DNA from 4 places in the Streptomyces spinoverrucosus genome. Region 4 is predicted to be linked to each of the others. Evidence: riboswitches for the same ligand, from Rfam matches in the RefSeq annotation. Region 4 holds a riboswitch; each other region holds the start of a gene.

Region 1 (4,218 bases), 1.5 Mb from region 4:
CCTTGCGCTGGCCGGAGGGGCGGACGACGTCCGTGCCGGAGACGACGACCGTGCCGGAGCGGCCGTGGTAACCGATCGGCAGATGCTTCCAGTTGGGGGTGAGGGAGTCGGCCGCGTCGGGGCGGAAGATCTGCCCGACGTTCCGGGCGTGGTTCTCGGACGCGTAGAAGTCGACGTAGTCCGCGACCTCGAAGGGGAGGTGCAGGGTCACCGAGGAGAGCGGGTGCAACAGGGGCGCGAGGGTCTCGCGGTGGGAGGGCACGGTGACCCAGGCGGTCAGGGCGCGCCGGACGTCCGACCAGGCGGTGCGGCCCGCCGCGAGCAGCGGGTTCAGGGTCGGGCGGGCCAGCAGGTCGGCGTACGGGGAGCCGAGCGCCAGTGCGGCCGCGCCGGCGTCGAGGACGTGGTCACCGAGGCGGACACCGACCGTCCGCTCGGTGGAGCCGACGGGTGAGAACACACCGTACGGAAGGTTGTGCGGACCGAAGGGGTCATCCTCGGGGACATCGAAGGGGGGCATGGGGTGCTGCCTCACTTTCGTACGCGCGGTCCATGCGGTCGCGGATCACGTTACGGCGGTGGCCCCTGTTCGTCTCGCTGCCCCGTCACAACGACCGCCTCCGATCCGTCAGTGCAGTGAAAGCAAGCATCGCATCGGCCACTGACAACAGGAGGCGGCACCATGCAGGCACGGATGACGAACCCGGCGTACGTTCTCCCGAACGCGATGAAGGGCATCGGCGCCCTTTCGCAAGCCATCGGGGAGGGCGGCCTGTCCCAGGAGCTCGCGGAGCTCGTGGGGCTGCGGGCCAGCCAGATCAACGGGTGCGGCGCGTGTGTGTACGGGCACGTGCACAATCTGCGCAAGGCGGGCGTGAGCGAGGAGCGCATCGACTCGGTCGCCGCCTGGCGGCACGCGCCCTACTACAGCGACGCCGAGCGCGCCGCGCTGACGCTCGCGGAGCGGATGACACGGCTCGCCGACCGCTCGGACGAGTCGGTTCCGGACGCGTTGTGGGACGAGGTCGCCGACCACTTCGACGAGAAGGAACTGTCGGCGCTCATCCTGACCATCTCGCTGACGAACATGTTCAACCGGATCAACACCACGATCGGGGAGCCGGCGGGCACCACGTGGGGGTGAAAAGCAGACAGGTAGAAGATAGTTGGGGATGAACGGTGTGGGTGCGGTGTCCGTATTCTCTGATCATGGCCGCACCCACCGCATATGCCGCGCGCATCGAATACGCCCTCATCGCCACTGACCTGGACGGAACCCTGCTCCGTGGCGACGACACGGTCTCCGACCGTTCGCTCGCCGCGCTCGCGCGGGTCTCGGCGGCCGGTGCCCGGCATCTGGTGGTGACCGGACGGCCGGCACCGAGAGTGCGGCCGCTGCTGGAGTTCCTGGGCGGCGGGGGGCTCGCGGTGTGCGGGCAGGGCGCGCAGTTGTACGACGCCGGCGCGGACCGTCTGCTGTGGTCCGTCACGTTGGACCGGGAACTCGCCGAGACCGCCCTCGGCAAGATCGAGGCCGAGGTCGGCCAGGTGTACGCGGCCGTCGACCAGGACGGCGTCGACGGGCTCACGCTCATCGAGCCCGGCTATCTGATGCCGCACCCCACGCTGCCCGCGGTGCGGGTCGAACATCGCGACGACCTGTGGTGCGCGCCGATCAGCAAGGTGCTGCTGCGCCATCCGACCCTGTCCGACGACGAGTTGGCGGCGGTGGCCCGCACCGCGGTCGGCTCGCTCGCGACCGTCACCATGTCGGGGCCGGGGACGGTCGAGCTCCAGCCGTGCGGTATCACCAAGGCGACCGGGCTGGCGCTGGCGGCCCGGCATCTGGGCCTTGGCCCGCAACAGACCATCGCCTTCGGGGACATGCCCAACGACATCCCCATGTTCGACTGGGCGGCCCACGGCGTCGCCATGGCCAACGCCCACCCCGAACTCAAGGCGGTGGCCGACGAGATCACCCTGTCGAACGAGGACGACGGCATCGCCGTCGTCCTCGAACGACTCCTCGCCCGGGCTCAGTACGCGCCCAGGCTCCCGGCTCAGTACGGGCCGAAGACGTTGTCGATGGAGCCGTAGCGGTCGGCCGCGTAGTTGCAGGCGGCGGTGATGTTGGCGACCGGGTCGTACGGGTCGTACGCCGTGCCGGGCACGTGGTAGGCCGCGAAGGTCGGGTCGATGACCTGGAGCAGGCCCTTCGACGGGGTGCCCTTGGCGGCGTTGGAGTCCCAGTTGTTGATGGCGGCCGGGTTGCCGGACGACTCACGCATGATGTTGCGGTGGATGCCCGCGTACGAGCCCGGAATGCCGTGCTGCGCCATGACGGCGAGCGACTCGCGGATCCAGCCGTCGAGGTTGTCCGGGTACGTCGTGGCGGTGCTCACGGCGGTGGCGGCCGTGGGGGTGGCGGCGGAGGCGCTGGTGGCCCCGATCAGCGGGAGGGCGAGCACGGCCGCGCCGGTACCGACGACGGCGAGCTTGCGGGCGATACGTGCAGAGCGGGAGCGGGCGTTCTGACCGTTTGCAGACATGGGGGTTGTCCTCTCCGACGCCTGCGAGGTGAGCTGTCGGGTTCGGGCGGGGAGGTGCCCGGTCGCGCCCTTGCGGTTGCGACTTCACCCCAAGCCGTTCCGGTGCGTCGGGAATACGACGTCCGGCCCGGCGGCTTACCTGGGTTCCCCCGCTCCTGCCGTGCGGTGAATGAGTCCGTCATGGGTGGTGCGGGCGGCGGCAGGATTCGGCGTTCCGCCCGACTGGCCAGGAACGTATGCGGGAGCACATGTCCGAAACAAGTAGCGGATTCGCTTATTGCGGGATTTGATCTTCGAATGGGGGTTTTGCAGTGCTTGATCCTTTGCAGTTCGCAAGCGTCAACTCGGCGGTCCGTAAAGGCGGATCGAGGGATGCGTGTGGGGGATCTGTGAAGGTGCTGGCGTGAGCCAACTCACGCCCGTTCAGAAGCGCGGCAAATCGGGCAATGAGCCCAAGTCCCTCTCAACCGGCGGTCCGTGGAATTCGCTGCTCCCAGGTGCGATGGAAGACCACCTCTTCACCGGAGGTGCAAATCACCTCATTCGAGGACAGAAAGTCCTCCGCGGTGCAGGCAATCTCCGACCGCGTCCGGATCGTCGTGTCCCAGGCGAGCTCCGGGCGGTGCAGCCGGATCGACCAGTCCGAGCGGGTGCGGGCGGACAACGGATCGTCGTCGCGGATGGTGTACGTCTCCAGCGCGTCCTCGGTGAACTCCAGCCCGTCGGGATACATCCGCGTGCCGCCGTAGCGCGGGTCGACCTCCAACCGCCACTCGCCCTTGGCCACGTCCCGCACGACCAGCCGCTCGGGGCGCGGTTCGTCGAGGGTGGCCGGATAGGCGACGCCGAGCGGCTCGGACTGCTCCGGCTCCTCGAAGGTGTGGGGCGAGACCACCGCACGCGCGCGTACCGGGAGTTCGAGCGCGCTGCCGGACGGGTCCAGGGTGAAGCCGGCGGCCGTGTCCGGCTGGGGCCAGATCCAGGGCCAGTACGCGGAGGAGACGGCGAGGCGGATGCGGTGGCCGGGCGGGAAGGCGTACCCGACGCCGTTGAGCTCGAAGGTGACGTCCTCGGTGGCCCCCGGGATCCACGGCACGGTCCGGTCGCGCCCCTCGCGCGCGGAGAGGTTCATCACACCCCGCGTCACCAGGGTCGAGGATCCATCCGGCGCCACATCGCACACACGCGCGATCACCTGCCCGCGCGGCACCTCCGACGTCAGCCGCAGCCGCACCCGCGGCCGCCCCAGCACCCACGTCTCCTCCGGCACGGCGAAGTCGAAGCACGCCCCGCGCGCGTCCTCCTCCCGCTGGTCCGGCGGCAGGTCGGCCTCGTTGCCGAACGGGAAGAAACGCCCCGCGTCGAGGCCGGTGTGCTGCGGGGACCGGACGAGGACGGGCTCACCCCGGAGGGCGTGCGTGACCGTCGTCACGTTGGGCGAGGGCCATGCGGGCTCGCCGACCCAGCGGCCGGGCAGCGTGTCGTACACCGTCGCCGGGGGATGCGCCTCCATGACGTAGGAACGCAGCAGTGGCTCGGACATCGCCCCCGTGTCCTTGCCCTTCAGCCAGTGGTCCCACCAGCGCAGGGTCTCCTGGAGGAAGCCGATCGCCGGGCCGGGCGGCAGGCCGCGGTCGGGGTACTGGTGGGGCCAGGGGCCGATCAGGCC
Region 2 (4,218 bases), 3.1 Mb from region 4:
GCGAGGGCGACGACCAGCGAGCAGACGACGAGCGCGAGCAGTGCGGCGCGGCCGGTCAGCCGGGAGCGGCGGGCCTGGCGGCGGGTCTGGGAGCGGTAGACGCGGGCCGCCGTCTGTTCGCCGAGCAGCCGGATCCTGGTCGCGGTGGAGAAACGGTCCCGGTCCTTCACGGCCATCTGGTTTCCGCCTCCCGTCCACGCGCGTACGTCCCCGCACACGGTACGGGACCGAGTACGGGGACGTACGTACGACGCTTCCTACGAGGCGGTGATCACTCAGCCCTTGAAGCGGGGAAAGGCCGAGCGGCCCGCGTACACCGCGGCGTCGTCGAGGATCTCCTCGATGCGCAGCAGCTGGTTGTACTTGGCGACACGCTCGGAGCGGGCCGGGGCGCCGGTCTTGATCTGGCCGCAGTTGGTGGCGACGGCGAGGTCGGCGATGGTGACGTCCTCGGTCTCGCCGGAGCGGTGGGACATCATGCACTTGAAACCGTTGCGCTGGGCCAGCTCGACGGCGTCCAGGGTCTCGGTCAGCGAGCCGATCTGGTTGACCTTGACCAGCAGCGCGTTGCCGGCGCCCTCCTCGATGCCGCGGGCCAGGCGCTCCGGGTTGGTGACGAACAGGTCGTCACCGACGAGCTGGACCTTGTCACCGAGCTTGGCGGTGATGGTCTTCCAGCCCTCCCAGTCGTCCTCGAACAGCGGGTCCTCGATGGAGACCAGCGGGTACGCGTCGACCAGCTCGGCGTAGTACTCGGTCATCTCGGCGGCCGAGCGCTCCTTGCCCTCGAAGACGTACACGCCGTCCTTGTAGAACTCGGACGCGGCGACGTCGAGGGCGAGGGCGATCTGCTCGCCGGGGGTGTAGCCGGCCTCCTTGATCGCCTCCAGGATGAGGTCGAGGGCGTCGCGGTTGGAGCCGAGGTTCGGGGCGAAGCCGCCCTCGTCGCCGAGGCCGGTGGCCAGGCCCTTGTTCTTCAGGACCTTCTTCAGGGTGTGGTAGACCTCGGCGCCCCAGCGCAGGGCCTCGGAGAAGGACTCCGCGCCGATCGGGGCGATCATGAACTCCTGGATGTCCACGTTGGAGTCGGCGTGCGAGCCGCCGTTCAGGATGTTCATCATCGGCACCGGCAGCAGGTGCGCGTTGGGGCCGCCCAGGTAGCGGAACAGCGGCAGGTCGCTGGCCTCGGAGGCGGCGTGCGCGACGGCCAGCGAGACGCCGAGGATGGCGTTGGCGCCGAGGGAGCCCTTGTTGTCGGTGGCGTCCAGGTCGAACATGGCCTGGTCGATCAGGCGCTGCTCGGTGGCGTCGTAACCGACCAGCTCCGGGCCGATCTGCTCGATGACGGCCAGGACGGCCTTCTCGACGCCCTTGCCGAGGTAGCGGTTGGGGTCGCCGTCGCGGAGCTCGATGGCCTCGAAGGCGCCGGTGGAGGCGCCGGACGGGACGGCGGCACGACCCGTGCTGCCGTCGTCGAGGCCGACCTCGACCTCGACCGTGGGGTTGCCTCGGGAGTCCAGGATTTCCCGGGCTACGACGACGTCGATGGACGGCACGAGCATCTCCTTCGTGGATGTGACGCGGTTCAGCAGGACCGCAGCGGCTCTGCGAGACGAGCCTAACCGGCTCCGTGCGATCGGCCAGCCGGTCGCCCATCTCGTGGACGGAACCGAGAGTAAATTGTTTCCGAACGGAACAAAGACGTCGATGCACAACGGTGACATAAAAAGCCCCGCCCCGGTGCGTACGGGGGAACACGCACCGGGGCGGGGAGCCCGTGGGGACGGGGGGACCCTCACGGGGGTCTGTCCCTCGGACCGTATCTGGACCCGTATTACTTCAGGTGCAGCTGCTGGCCCGGGTAGATGAGGTCGGCGTCCTCGACGATGTCCTTGTTCAGCTGGAACAGCTTCTCCCATCCGCCCTTGACGTCGTGCTCGGCGGCGATGGTGCTGAGGGTGTCGCCCTCGACGACCTTGTACTCGCCGTCACCCTTCTCGACCTTCTCGCCGGTCGGGGTGGTGACCGTCTCCTTCGCGGCGGGGCGCTCCTGTGAACGGGAGGCCGACTGCTGCTCGGTGGCCCGGGAGGCGGTGTCCTCGGACGAGGTGTCGGTGGAGCCGCCGCCGGCGTAGGCGGCGTTCGACAGGCCCTTGCCGCAGACCGGCCAGGCGCCCTTGCCCTGACCCGCGAGCACCTTCTCGGCGATCTGGATCTGCTGCTCCTTGGAGGCCTGGTCGGCCGTGGCGGCGAACTGCGTGCCGCCGTACGCGGCCCAGGTCGAGGCGGAGAACTGCAGACCGCCGTAGTAACCGTTGCCGGTGTTGATGGACCAGTTGCCGCCGGACTCGCACTGGGCGACGGCGTCCCACTCGGAGGCGGTGGCTGCGGAGGCGCCGCCGGCCGCCATCAGCGGGGCGGCGACGGCGGCGGCGCCGGTGACGCCGACGGCGGCGATGGCGCGAACGGCCTTGGACGGACGACGGTGCTTGCCCTTGCTGGAAAACAGCATGGTTGGATCCCCTCACCGACGCCTGCGAGGTGAGCTGTCGGGTTCGGGCCGGATGAGTTGCCCGGCCACACCTCCGTAGAAGGCATGGCTTCACCCCAAGCCGGTGCCGGCGCTGAGTCGCCTCAACTGCCGGGCCCGGCACTTACCTTGGGTCCCCCGCTCCTGCCTACGGCGCTTGACGCGACGACTGTTCCCGGGCAGCCGCTGGCAGGATTCGGCGTTGCGGCAACCGGGGCTCGCGTTGGCGAGCGGTCATGACCGTAGACACGCGATCGGCGGAATTTCAAAGACGATCAGGGCTTCTGAGACTCATCCCACACTTTCGCCAAAACGGACATTCAGCGCGAAATGTGACGTGAACTCCCGCTGTTCGTGGGCGATTTCCCGCGACCGCTAGTCGCCCGACTCGACGCCGACATCGAGCGTCTGACCGGGGAGGATGCGGTCGGGGTCGGTGCCGAGGGCGTCCTTGTTCTCGGCGTAGAGCGCGGACCATCCGCCTTGCACACCAAGGGAGTCGGCGATCCCCCAGAGGCTGTCGCCCTCCCGGACCGTGTACGAACCGTCGACGGCCGCACGGGTGGTGGCCCCACCGCGCGAGGCGTGCCGCCCTGAGGATTCGACGGTACGACCGTCGGCCGCACCCTCGTCCGCACTGTGCCCGCGGTGCTTGCCGGAGCCGAGGAGAGCCCCCGTGTCGGTGAGGCTGGAGGTGTTCGGCGAGGTCGACGACACGCCAGGAAGCAGGGAAGTTGAGGGGGATTCGCCCGATTCGGGGGATTCGCTGGAGCCGGGGGACGTGGCGGATCCGCTGGGCCCGGAGGAGGGGTCGGACGGAGAGGTGGTGGGGGTGGCGGGGGTGGCGGAGCCGGAGGGTGAGGTGGATTCGCCCGATTCTGTGGGTTTGGTGGAATCTGTGGGTGCATCGGATCTGCTGGGCCCATTGGAACTGTTGGCCCCATTGGAGCTGTTGGAGTCGTCGGTCCCGTTTGAGTCGTCGGAGCTGCCGGTGTCGCCGCCGTAGGAGCTGCCGGATGAGTTGGACAATCCAAGCGAGTTGGACAGACTTCCTGAATCGCTGGATCTCGTATCCAACGGCGTACTCGACGCATCACCGGCCACGCCGGTGTCGACGCGGGCCGCCGAGGAGTCCGTGTCGAGCCCGACGAGCGGACCGCAGGTCGCCCACGCGCCGACGCCCTGGTTCGCGAGGACCTTCTCGGCGACGGCGATCTGCTGCGAACGGCTGGCCCGGTCCGCGCTCGCCGCATAGGTGAGGCCACCGTACTTCTCCCAGTCCTCCTGGGAGAGTTGCAGCCCGCCGAAGTACCCGTTGCCCGTGTCCGCGCTCCAGGAGCCACCGGTCTCGCACTCCGCGACCCGGTCCCAGGTCGTCCCGCTGGCCGCACTCGCGCCGGTGGCGCCGAGGAGGGGGATGGCGATGGCGGAGCCGGTCACACCGGCCGCGACGACGAGAGCGGGTGCCTGGCGGGGGCGACGGTGACGACCGTTCCCGGAGAGCATGCGGCGGCCTTTCGCGAGACAGCAGGGACCTGCGCGGCGGGTGATGCGGGGGGCCGCGCTGATGGGTGAACGTATCGGCAGTCGATCACTTGTCACAAGTTAATGCCGCGCAGATCACGTGAAGATCACAGAGTTGAGTGCGTGTCATGTTTACGCTGGTCCCCGGGGTTTGTGCCGCGCCT
Region 3 (4,218 bases), 1.2 Mb from region 4:
CCCTCGGGTGAGAGGTGCAGCCGGTCGTCGTCCCAGGCGCGGCGGTCCTGAACGGACTTGAGCGACCACAGGTCGAGGACCGGGCAGCCGTACCGGTCGGCGATGGCCCGCACATGCCCGTTGTAGGTGGCGATCTTGCCGCGCAGGTGCCTCAGCAGGGGGACGCGCCGGGTGTCGAAGCCGGTCGTCACCAGCACGGTGCCCGCGGCCGCGGTCAGCGCGGCGACCGACCGCTCGAAGCGGTCGGCCACGTCGTCCGGGTCGGTGCCCGGGCGGATGATGTCGTTGCCGCCGGCGCAGAACGAGACCAGGTCCGGAGCGAGTTCGATGGCCTGCGGAACCTGGTCCGCCACGATCTGGTCGAGCAGCTTGCCGCGCACGGCGAGGTTGGTGTATTGGAAGTCGCCTTCGGGTCGGCGGTCCGCGAGCAGTACGGCGAACCGGTCGGCCCAGCCGACGAACGCCCCGTCGGGGCCGGGGTCGCCGACGCCCTCGGTGAAGCTGTCCCCCACCGCCACGTACGACCCGATCACTGATCTGCTGTCATTCTTCGAATCGTCTGCCACGTCGGAACATCATTCCCCTTCGAATGTGACCTACGCGACCGTAGGAAGGGGTTGACGGACGGTGAGAAAGGCCACGGCCAAAGGATTGGTCAACTGCGGAATAAGGCCTGCCAACGGGCGGGGACGCCGAAGGCCGGACCCGGGGATCGGGTCCGGCCTTCGGTGGCGTGGGCGGCGCGTCGTCAGCCGACGGAGACGCCCTTGGAGCGGAGGTAGGCGACCGGGTCGATGTCCGAGCCGTAGTCCGGCGTGGTGCGGATCTCGAAGTGCAGGTGCGGTCCCGTGGAGTTGCCGGTCGAGCCGGAGAGGCCGATCTGCTGGCCCGCGCTCACGGTCTGGCCGCTGGAGACCGAGAGGGAGGACAGGTGGGCGTACTGCGCGTAGTAGCCGTCGGCGAGCTTGATGACGACCTGGTTGCCGTACGCGCCGGCCCAGCCCGCGGAGACGACCGTGCCCGCGCCGACGGCCTTGAGCGGGGTGCCGCTCGGGGCCGCGAAGTCGACGCCGGTGTGGTAGCCGCTGGACCACATGCTGCCCGCGACGCGGTAGGCGGTGCCGACGGCGGCGCCGTCCACGGGGGCGGAGAAGCCGCCGGCGGTGCCGGCGTCGGCGGTCTGGGTGGAGGCCTCGGACGACTGCGCCGCGGGCTCGGAGGCGTTGGCGGACTCGGAGGCGTTCGAGGACTGCGACGTCTGCGTCGACGCCGACGACTTGGCCGCGGAGGGGGCGGAAGCGGACGACGGCTTGTCGCTGCTCGCCGCGGCCTTCTTGCCGATGGTGAGCTTCAGACCGGGGTGGATGAGCGACGGGTCCTGGCCGACCGCCTCACGGTTGTCCTCGTAGAGCCGCTGCCAGCCGCCGCTGACGTTCTGCTCGTCGGCGATCTTCGAGAGGTAGTCGCCGACCTTCACCGAATACGTCCGCACACCCGCCTTCTTGGCGGCGGACTTCTTTTCGGCGGCCTTCTGCTGGACGGCCGCCTTCTCGGTCGGGGCCGACTGCACGGCCTTTTCCGGGGCGGACTGGGGAGTGGCGGCGTGGGCGCCGGCGGCCCCCATGAGCGGGAGGGCGAGTGCGGCGCCACCGGTTCCGGCGACGGCGATGGAGCGGGTGAAGCGCTGGGTCTTCGGACGGCGGTGCTTACCCTTCGCGGGCATGGCGAATTCCTCTCCGGCGCCTGCGAGGTGAGCTGTCGGGTGCGGACTGGAGATGTCCGGCCGGCGCCGAAGCGCGGCTTTACCCCAAGCCTGTTCCGGAGACCGGAACAGGCGGTTCTACCTGTGGGTCCCCCGCTCCTGCCGAACACGGGTGAGTTTGCGCGGGCACCGGGCGGCGGCAGGATTCGGCGTCCGCCCGGATCGGTGTGGAACGTAAGCGACCAAGACGCAACGGGACAAGCAAGAGGTTCCACAGGAACGCCGTTTTCGTGATCCGTTCACCTGAATTCCGGTCACACTCCGTGCATTACGGCGTCACCATTCTCCGTAAACGCCCTTGATAAGCATGTGAATTACGTGAACATGACGGGCGACGCTCGGTCACGGATATGACGCTGCTCACGTGACCCCGCTCCAGGTTCCTTTATTCCAGAGCGAGTTGGAACGAAGGGCTCAATTCGGACAGAAAGCCCAGATGTGCTCCAACTCCGCGTCACCACCTGTGGACAACTCATTGGCCCAGGCATCGGTGTCGTATCGTCAGGGGACGTGCCCGTCGACGAGCCGCGCCGACGGGGCCGAGGGGAGGGAGCCCCCGTGACGCAGCAGGTGCCGTCGACCGAGCCGGAACTGGCCGGAGTGCGCAACTTCCGTGATGTGGGCGGACTGCCGACCGTGGACGGGCGCCGGGTGCGGCAGGGGGTGCTGTTCCGCAGCGGCCACCTCGCGCATGCCACCGCGGAGGACGCCGCGTTCCTCGCCTCGCTCGGGCTGCACACGATCTTCGACTTCCGCAATGCCGCGGACCAGAAGCTGGAGGGCCCGGACGTCGACCTGCCGGGCGTGCGCAACGTCAACCTGCCGCTGACGGATCCGGCGGACGGCGCGGAGTTCTGGAAGATGGTCCGGGACGGCGATCTGGAGCAGCTGCGCGGGATTCTGGCCGACGGCAAGGCCGCCAACCGGATGATCACCTCGTACCGCGCGATCATCAAGGAGCGCACCGCCGAGCACTCCCAGGTGCTGCACGCGCTCGCCGAGGACAGCGTCCCCGCGCTGATGCACTGCGCGGCGGGCAAGGACCGCGCCGGGCTGTCGATCGCCGTCACCCTGCTCGCGCTGGGCGTGGAGCGCGAGGCGATCCTCGCCGACTACCTGGAGTCCAACGCCAAGCACCGCCGCTACAAGGTGCACCGCAGCAGCAGCTCCGCCTCCGCCTACTCCCCGGAGGTCATGGAGCTGCTCAGCCCGCTCTTCGACGCGCGTGCCGAGTATCTGACGGCGGCGATCGAGACCATCGAGGAGACCTGGGGCGGTGTCGACACCTATCTGGAGCAGGGGCTGGCCGTCACCCCCGAGACCCGGGAGCGGCTGCGCGACCGCCTGCTCGCCTGACCCCTACTTGGCCCCTACCTCGAACAGCAGGTAGAGGAATGCGGCGAAGAGGTGCCCCGCGACGACATAGATCAACAACCGGAGCCAGATGCCCCGGGGAAGCTTCTGCTCGATGTCACTCATGGTGTGTCTCCCGTGACGGGGCCGAGGCACAGCGCGGCCGTGGGGCTCTGCAGCAGGGTGTGGACGAAGAGAAGGTCGGCCCCGCCCCGGTCCTGGGCGGCGATGCGATGCGGGGTCAGCGAGTCGAAGTGGGCGCTGTCGCCGGGGCCGAGCCGGTGCTCGGCGTCCCCCAGGCGCAGGCGCAGCCGCCCCTTGAGGACGTACAGCCACTCCTCACCGGGGTGCAACCGCACGATGTCGCCCTGGGAGGCGTACGGCACGTGCACCCGCAGGGCCTGCATGCCCCGCCCGGGCGCGCCGGCCTGCCAGTACGTCCAGCCGCCCGCGCCGGTCGGCTCCATGTCGGCGGCGCGCACGACGGCGTCCCGGTCGGCGACCGTCTCGCCGAGCAGCTCCGAGACGGTCGTACCGTAGATGCGGGCGAGTGCCAGCAGCATCGGAAGCGAGGGCTGGCGCTGCCCGGTCTCCAGCCGGGAGAGGTGAGCGGGTGACAGCCCGGCGGCACGGGCGGCGGCCTCCAGGGTGAGGGAGGCCCGGCGGCGCAGGTCACGGAGTTGCGGGGCGACCGCCGGCAGACCGTCGGCCGGCTCGGCCCCGGGCTCGGAGGCGGAGGAGTTCATATCTCCATTCAGCCCGAGCTTTGCCTGAGCGGCAAATTTCTTGCCTCAGAGGCAAACCGCACCGGCCGATCCGGTCAGCGTCAGCGTCAGCGGTTGGCCACCGCCTGCTTCACCAGCGTCTTCCCGAAGTCCCACACCAGCCCGCCCCCGCTGTGCGCGTCGTCCATCACCGCCGTGAAGGCGTCCACGAACCGGTCCACCTCCCGCTCCCCGATGATCAGCGGCGGAATCAGCTTGATCACCTCCAGGTGGTCGCCGGAGACCTGGGTGAGGATCCGGTGCCGCTGAAGCAGCGGTACGACGACCATCTGCGCGAACAGCCCCTTGCGGGCGGCCTGCAGCATGGCCCAGCGGCTG
Region 4 (4,218 bases):
CCGCCCTCGTCTACCCGGAGGGGCACCCCTACCACCACACGCCGATCGGCTCCATGGCCGACCTGGACGCGGCGACCCTGGAGGACGCGCGCGCGTTCTTCCGCACGTACTACGCGCCCAACAACGCGGTGCTCTCGGTCGTCGGTGACATCGACCCGGTGCAGACGCTGGCCTGGATCGAGAAGTACTTCGGCTCCATCGCCTCGCACGACGGCAAGCCCGCCCCGCGCGACGGCTCGCTGCCCGAGATCATCGGCGGGCAGCTGCGCGAGATCGTCGAGGAGGAGGTCCCGGCGCGCGCCCTGATGGCCGCCTACCGGCTCCCGCACGACGGCACGCGCACGTGCGACGCGGCCGACCTCGCGCTGACCATCCTCGGCGGCGGCGAGTCGTCCCGCCTGTACAACCGGCTGGTACGACGGGACCGTACGGCGGTCGCGGCCGGGTTCGGCCTGCTGCGGCTGGCCGGAGCGCCTTCCCTGGGGTGGCTGGACGTGAAGACGTCCGGGGACGTCGAGGTGCCGGTCATCGAGGCCGCCATCGACGAGGAGCTCGCCCGGTTCGCCGAGGAGGGCCCGACGGCCGAGGAAATGGAGCGCGCCCAGGCCCAGTTGGAGCGTGAATGGCTGGACCGGCTCGGCACGGTCGCCGGCCGCGCCGACGAACTGTGCCGGTACGCCGTGCTGTTCGGCGACCCGAAGCTCGCCCTCACGGCCGTCCAGCGCGTGCTCGAAGTGACGGCCGAGGAGGTTCAGGAGGTCGCCAAGGCCCGCCTGCGGCCCGACAACCGCGCGGTGCTGGTCTACGAGCCCACCGCCCCCGAAGCCACCGACGACAGCGACGGCGCCGAAGCCGCCGCCACCGACGACACCGAGGAGGCTGCCCAGTGACCGAGCTCGCCACGATGGACTTCCACCCCCAGCCGCAGGCGGGCGAGGCCCGCCCCTGGGCCTTCCCGGCCCCCACGCGCGGGACGCTCGACAACGGCCTGACGGTCCTGCGCTGCCACCGCCCCGGCCAGCAGGTCGTCGCCGTCGAGGTGCTCCTCGGCGCGCCCCTGGACGCCGAGCCGGCCGGCCTCGACGGCGTCGCCACGATCATGGCCCGGGCCTTCTCCGAGGGCACCGACAAGCACTCCGCCGAGGAGTTCGCCGCCGAGCTGGAGCGCTGCGGCGCCACCCTCGACTCGCACGCCGACCACCCTGGCGTCCGGCTGAGCCTGGAGGTCCCGGCCTCCCGCCTGTCCAAGGCCCTGGGGTTGCTCGCCGACGCCCTCAGGGCGCCCGCGTTCGCCGACAGCGAGGTCGAGCGGCTGGTCCGCAACCGCCTGGACGAGATCCCGCACGAGCTGGCCAACCCCGCCCGGCGGGCCGCCAAGGAGCTCTCCAAGGAGCTGTTCCCGGCGACCTCGCGCATGTCGCGTCCGCGCCAGGGCACGGAGGAGACGGTCCAGAAGATCGACTCCGCCGCCGTGCGCGCCTTCTACGAGCGGCACGTCCGCCCCGCCACCGCCACCGCCGTGGTCGTCGGCGACCTCACCGGCGTGGACCTCGACGCGCTGCTCGGCGACACCCTGGGCGCCTGGGCGGGCTCCCAGGCGCAGCCGCGGCCCGTGCCGCCGGTGACCGCCGACGACACCGGCCGCGTGGTCATCGTGGACCGCCCCGGCGCCGTCCAGACCCAGCTGCTGATCGGCCGCGTCGGCCCCGACCGGCACGACCGCGTGTGGCCGGCCCAGGTGCTCGGCACGTACTGCCTGGGCGGCACCCTCACCTCCCGTCTGGACCGCGTCCTGCGCGAGGAGAAGGGCTACACCTACGGGGTGCGCTCGTTCGGCCAGGTGCTGCGCTCCACCTCCGACGGCACCGGCGCCTCGCTGCTCGCCATCAGCGGTTCCGTCGACACGCCGAACACCGGCCCCGCGCTGGAGGACCTGTGGACGGTGCTGCGCAGGCTCGCCGCCGAGGGCCTCACGGACGCCGAGCGGGACGTCGCCGTGCAGAACCTCGTCGGTGTGGCGCCGCTGAAGTACGAGACCGCGGCGGCCGTGGCGGGCACCCTGGCCGACCAGGTCGAGCAGCACCTGCCCGACGACTACCAGGCGACGCTGTATCAGCAGCTCGCCGCGACCGGGACGGTGGAGGCCACCGCGGCCGTCGTCAACGCCTTCCCGGTGGACCGTCTGGTGACGGTGCTCGTCGGTGACGCGGCGCAGATCAAGGCGCCCGTCGAGGCGCTCGGCATCGGCGAGGTCACCGTCGTGACGGCCGAGTAGAGGCCGCCGAACGGCACGCGCGCGTAGGGGCCCTGGTGACGGATCCGTCACCAGGGCCCCTTTATGTCCGAATTGGGGGAGAGGTTGCCTGTCTGACCTGTGGGATGCGCTACAAACCCCCTGATGCGTTTGGGGATTGAAAGACGTCCCGCTTAGCGTCTTCCGGGCTGTCCGTCAGGCAGTGCGCCGCGCCCGCGGCACCGGACAGCCATCGCCGAGTCCCCGTACGGCGCGAGCCAGGGGAGCCGGGGACCCAATCGTGCAGTCCCTGGGGTGAATCGGACGCCCGCGCGCAGCGAGGGCGTCCGTAGGAGACCTTCCTGCTCCGAACCCGTCAGCTAACCCGGTAGGCGAGAGGGAAGGAAAGGACCAGCCACTACATGGCGTTCACGCGCGCCACCGGGAAGCATCGTCGTCCCAGCCGGATGAAGCGCACCGCCGCCCACGCGACGGGCGTCGCGGCGCTCACCACGACCGGCGTCATCGGCACCCTGGCCGTTCCCGCGCTCGCCGCCGAGCCCGCGGCCGAGCAGACCGGCCTGCTCCCGGTGATCACCATCGGCGACTCGGTCGCCGAGCAGATAGACGCCCAGGCCGCCGCTCAGGAGCAGGCCGCGGCGGAGGCCGCCGCCGAGAAGAAGGCCGAGGCGGCCGCCAAGAAGCGCGCGGAGGAACGGGCCAAGGAGGCGCGCGAGGCCAAGGAGCGCGCCGCCCGCGAGGCCGAGCGCAAGCGTCTCAACACCTATGTGGTGCCGATCAGCGGCTCCTACGTCTCCACCGGCTACCAGGCCGGCGGCTCCCTGTGGTCCTCCGGCAGCCACACCGGTGTCGACTTCCACGCCGCGAGCGGTACGCCCGTGCACGCGGTCGGCTCCGGCACCGTGGTCGAGGCCGGCTGGGGTGGGGCGTACGGCAATCAAGTCGTGATCAAGATGAACGATGGTACGTACACCCAGTACGGTCACCTGTCGTCCGTCGCGGTCTCGGTGGGCCAGACGGTCACCCCGGGGCAGCAGATCGCCCTGTCCGGCGCCACCGGCAACGTCACCGGAGCGCATCTGCACTTCGAGGCCCGGACAACCGCGGAGTACGGCACGGACATCGATCCGGTCGCCTACCTCCGCTCGCACGGCGTCTCCGTCTGACAGCGGATCAGCCCGCGGCCCCGGCTCACGAGCCGGGGCTTTCGGCGTTTCGTACGCCTGTATGTCCAAAAAATATCCATGGATTCCGGCCCGCCATCGGAAATTCCGGCTCATTGCAATAGAGTCACGGAACACACGTCAATCGTCGACGTTTCACGGGGATTAAGGCGGAGGTCGGTCATGCGTATTCCGGCGCACTCGGTGTGCACGGCGATCCGGGACGACATCGTCGCGGGTGTCTACGAGCGTGGCGGCCGGCTCACCGAGGAACTCCTCGCGCGCCGCTACGGCGTCTCGCGCGTCCCCGTCCGGGAGGCCCTGCGCACGCTGGAGGCCGAGGGCTTCGTGGTGACCCGGCGGCACGCGGGCGCGTGCGTGGCGGAACCGACCGAGCAGGAGGCCGCCGACCTGCTGGAGATGCGCATGCTGCTGGAACCGCTCGGCGCCTCCCGGGCCGCCCAGCGGCGCACCGAGGCCCATCTGAAGGTGCTGCGCGGCCTGGTCCGGCTGGGCCAGGAGCGGGCCAGGCGGGGCAACAGCGAGGACCTGCGCTCCTTGGGCGGCTGGTTCCACGAGACGCTCGCCCAGGCCTCCGGCAGCCCCGCGCTGATCGCCATGCTGACCCAGCTGCGGCACAAGATCGCCTGGATGTACGCGGTGGAGGCGCCGGTCAGCCCCATGGAGTCGTGGACGGAGCACGGCGCGATCGTGGACGCGGTGGCGCGCGGCGACAGTGAGCGCGCCCGGGCGATCACGGCGCTGCACACCGAGCGTGCGACCGGCGCGCACCGGCTCCGT

What was found. Region 4 has a riboswitch for cyclic di-AMP ahead of I2W78_RS09070 (M23 family metallopeptidase). Riboswitches for the same ligand answer to the same signal wherever they lie in the genome.
Region 1: another riboswitch for cyclic di-AMP. It lies ahead of I2W78_RS15885 (transglycosylase SLT domain-containing protein); the one in region 4 lies ahead of I2W78_RS09070 (M23 family metallopeptidase).
Region 2: another riboswitch for cyclic di-AMP. It lies ahead of I2W78_RS23465 (transglycosylase family protein); the one in region 4 lies ahead of I2W78_RS09070 (M23 family metallopeptidase).
Region 3: another riboswitch for cyclic di-AMP. It lies ahead of I2W78_RS03635 (LysM peptidoglycan-binding domain-containing M23 family metallopeptidase); the one in region 4 lies ahead of I2W78_RS09070 (M23 family metallopeptidase).

The regions. Positions count from the first base shown of each region.
Region 1 covers NZ_JADPZX010000001.1:3,536,573-3,540,790, reverse strand. Annotated here, with positions in the region: gene fahA (fumarylacetoacetase) at 1-520, opposite strand, end outside; gene I2W78_RS15895 (carboxymuconolactone decarboxylase family protein) at 683-1,144, shown strand; gene I2W78_RS15890 (HAD family hydrolase) at 1,210-2,097, shown strand; gene I2W78_RS15885 (transglycosylase SLT domain-containing protein) at 2,061-2,549, opposite strand; cyclic di-AMP (ydaO/yuaA leader) riboswitch at 2,555-2,735, opposite strand; gene I2W78_RS15880 (CocE/NonD family hydrolase) at 3,013-4,218, opposite strand, start outside.
Region 2 covers NZ_JADPZX010000001.1:5,157,847-5,162,064, reverse strand. Annotated here, with positions in the region: gene I2W78_RS23475 (FtsB family cell division protein) at 1-176, opposite strand, end outside; gene eno (phosphopyruvate hydratase) at 276-1,556, opposite strand; gene I2W78_RS23465 (transglycosylase family protein) at 1,835-2,512, opposite strand; cyclic di-AMP (ydaO/yuaA leader) riboswitch at 2,517-2,696, opposite strand; gene I2W78_RS23460 (LysM peptidoglycan-binding domain-containing protein) at 2,906-4,036, opposite strand.
Region 3 covers NZ_JADPZX010000001.1:779,032-783,249, forward strand. Annotated here, with positions in the region: gene I2W78_RS03630 (SGNH/GDSL hydrolase family protein) at 1-533, opposite strand, end outside; gene I2W78_RS03635 (LysM peptidoglycan-binding domain-containing M23 family metallopeptidase) at 749-1,723, opposite strand; cyclic di-AMP (ydaO/yuaA leader) riboswitch at 1,726-1,887, opposite strand; gene I2W78_RS03640 (tyrosine-protein phosphatase) at 2,321-3,118, shown strand; gene I2W78_RS03645 (DUF6126 family protein) at 3,122-3,241, opposite strand; gene I2W78_RS03650 (helix-turn-helix domain-containing protein) at 3,238-3,861, opposite strand; gene I2W78_RS03655 (aspartate aminotransferase family protein) at 3,948-4,218, opposite strand, start outside.
Region 4 covers NZ_JADPZX010000001.1:2,015,047-2,019,264, reverse strand. Annotated here, with positions in the region: gene I2W78_RS09080 (M16 family metallopeptidase) at 1-890, shown strand, start outside; gene I2W78_RS09075 (M16 family metallopeptidase) at 887-2,275, shown strand; cyclic di-AMP (ydaO/yuaA leader) riboswitch at 2,478-2,643, shown strand; gene I2W78_RS09070 (M23 family metallopeptidase) at 2,656-3,420, shown strand; gene I2W78_RS09065 (GntR family transcriptional regulator) at 3,601-4,218, shown strand, end outside.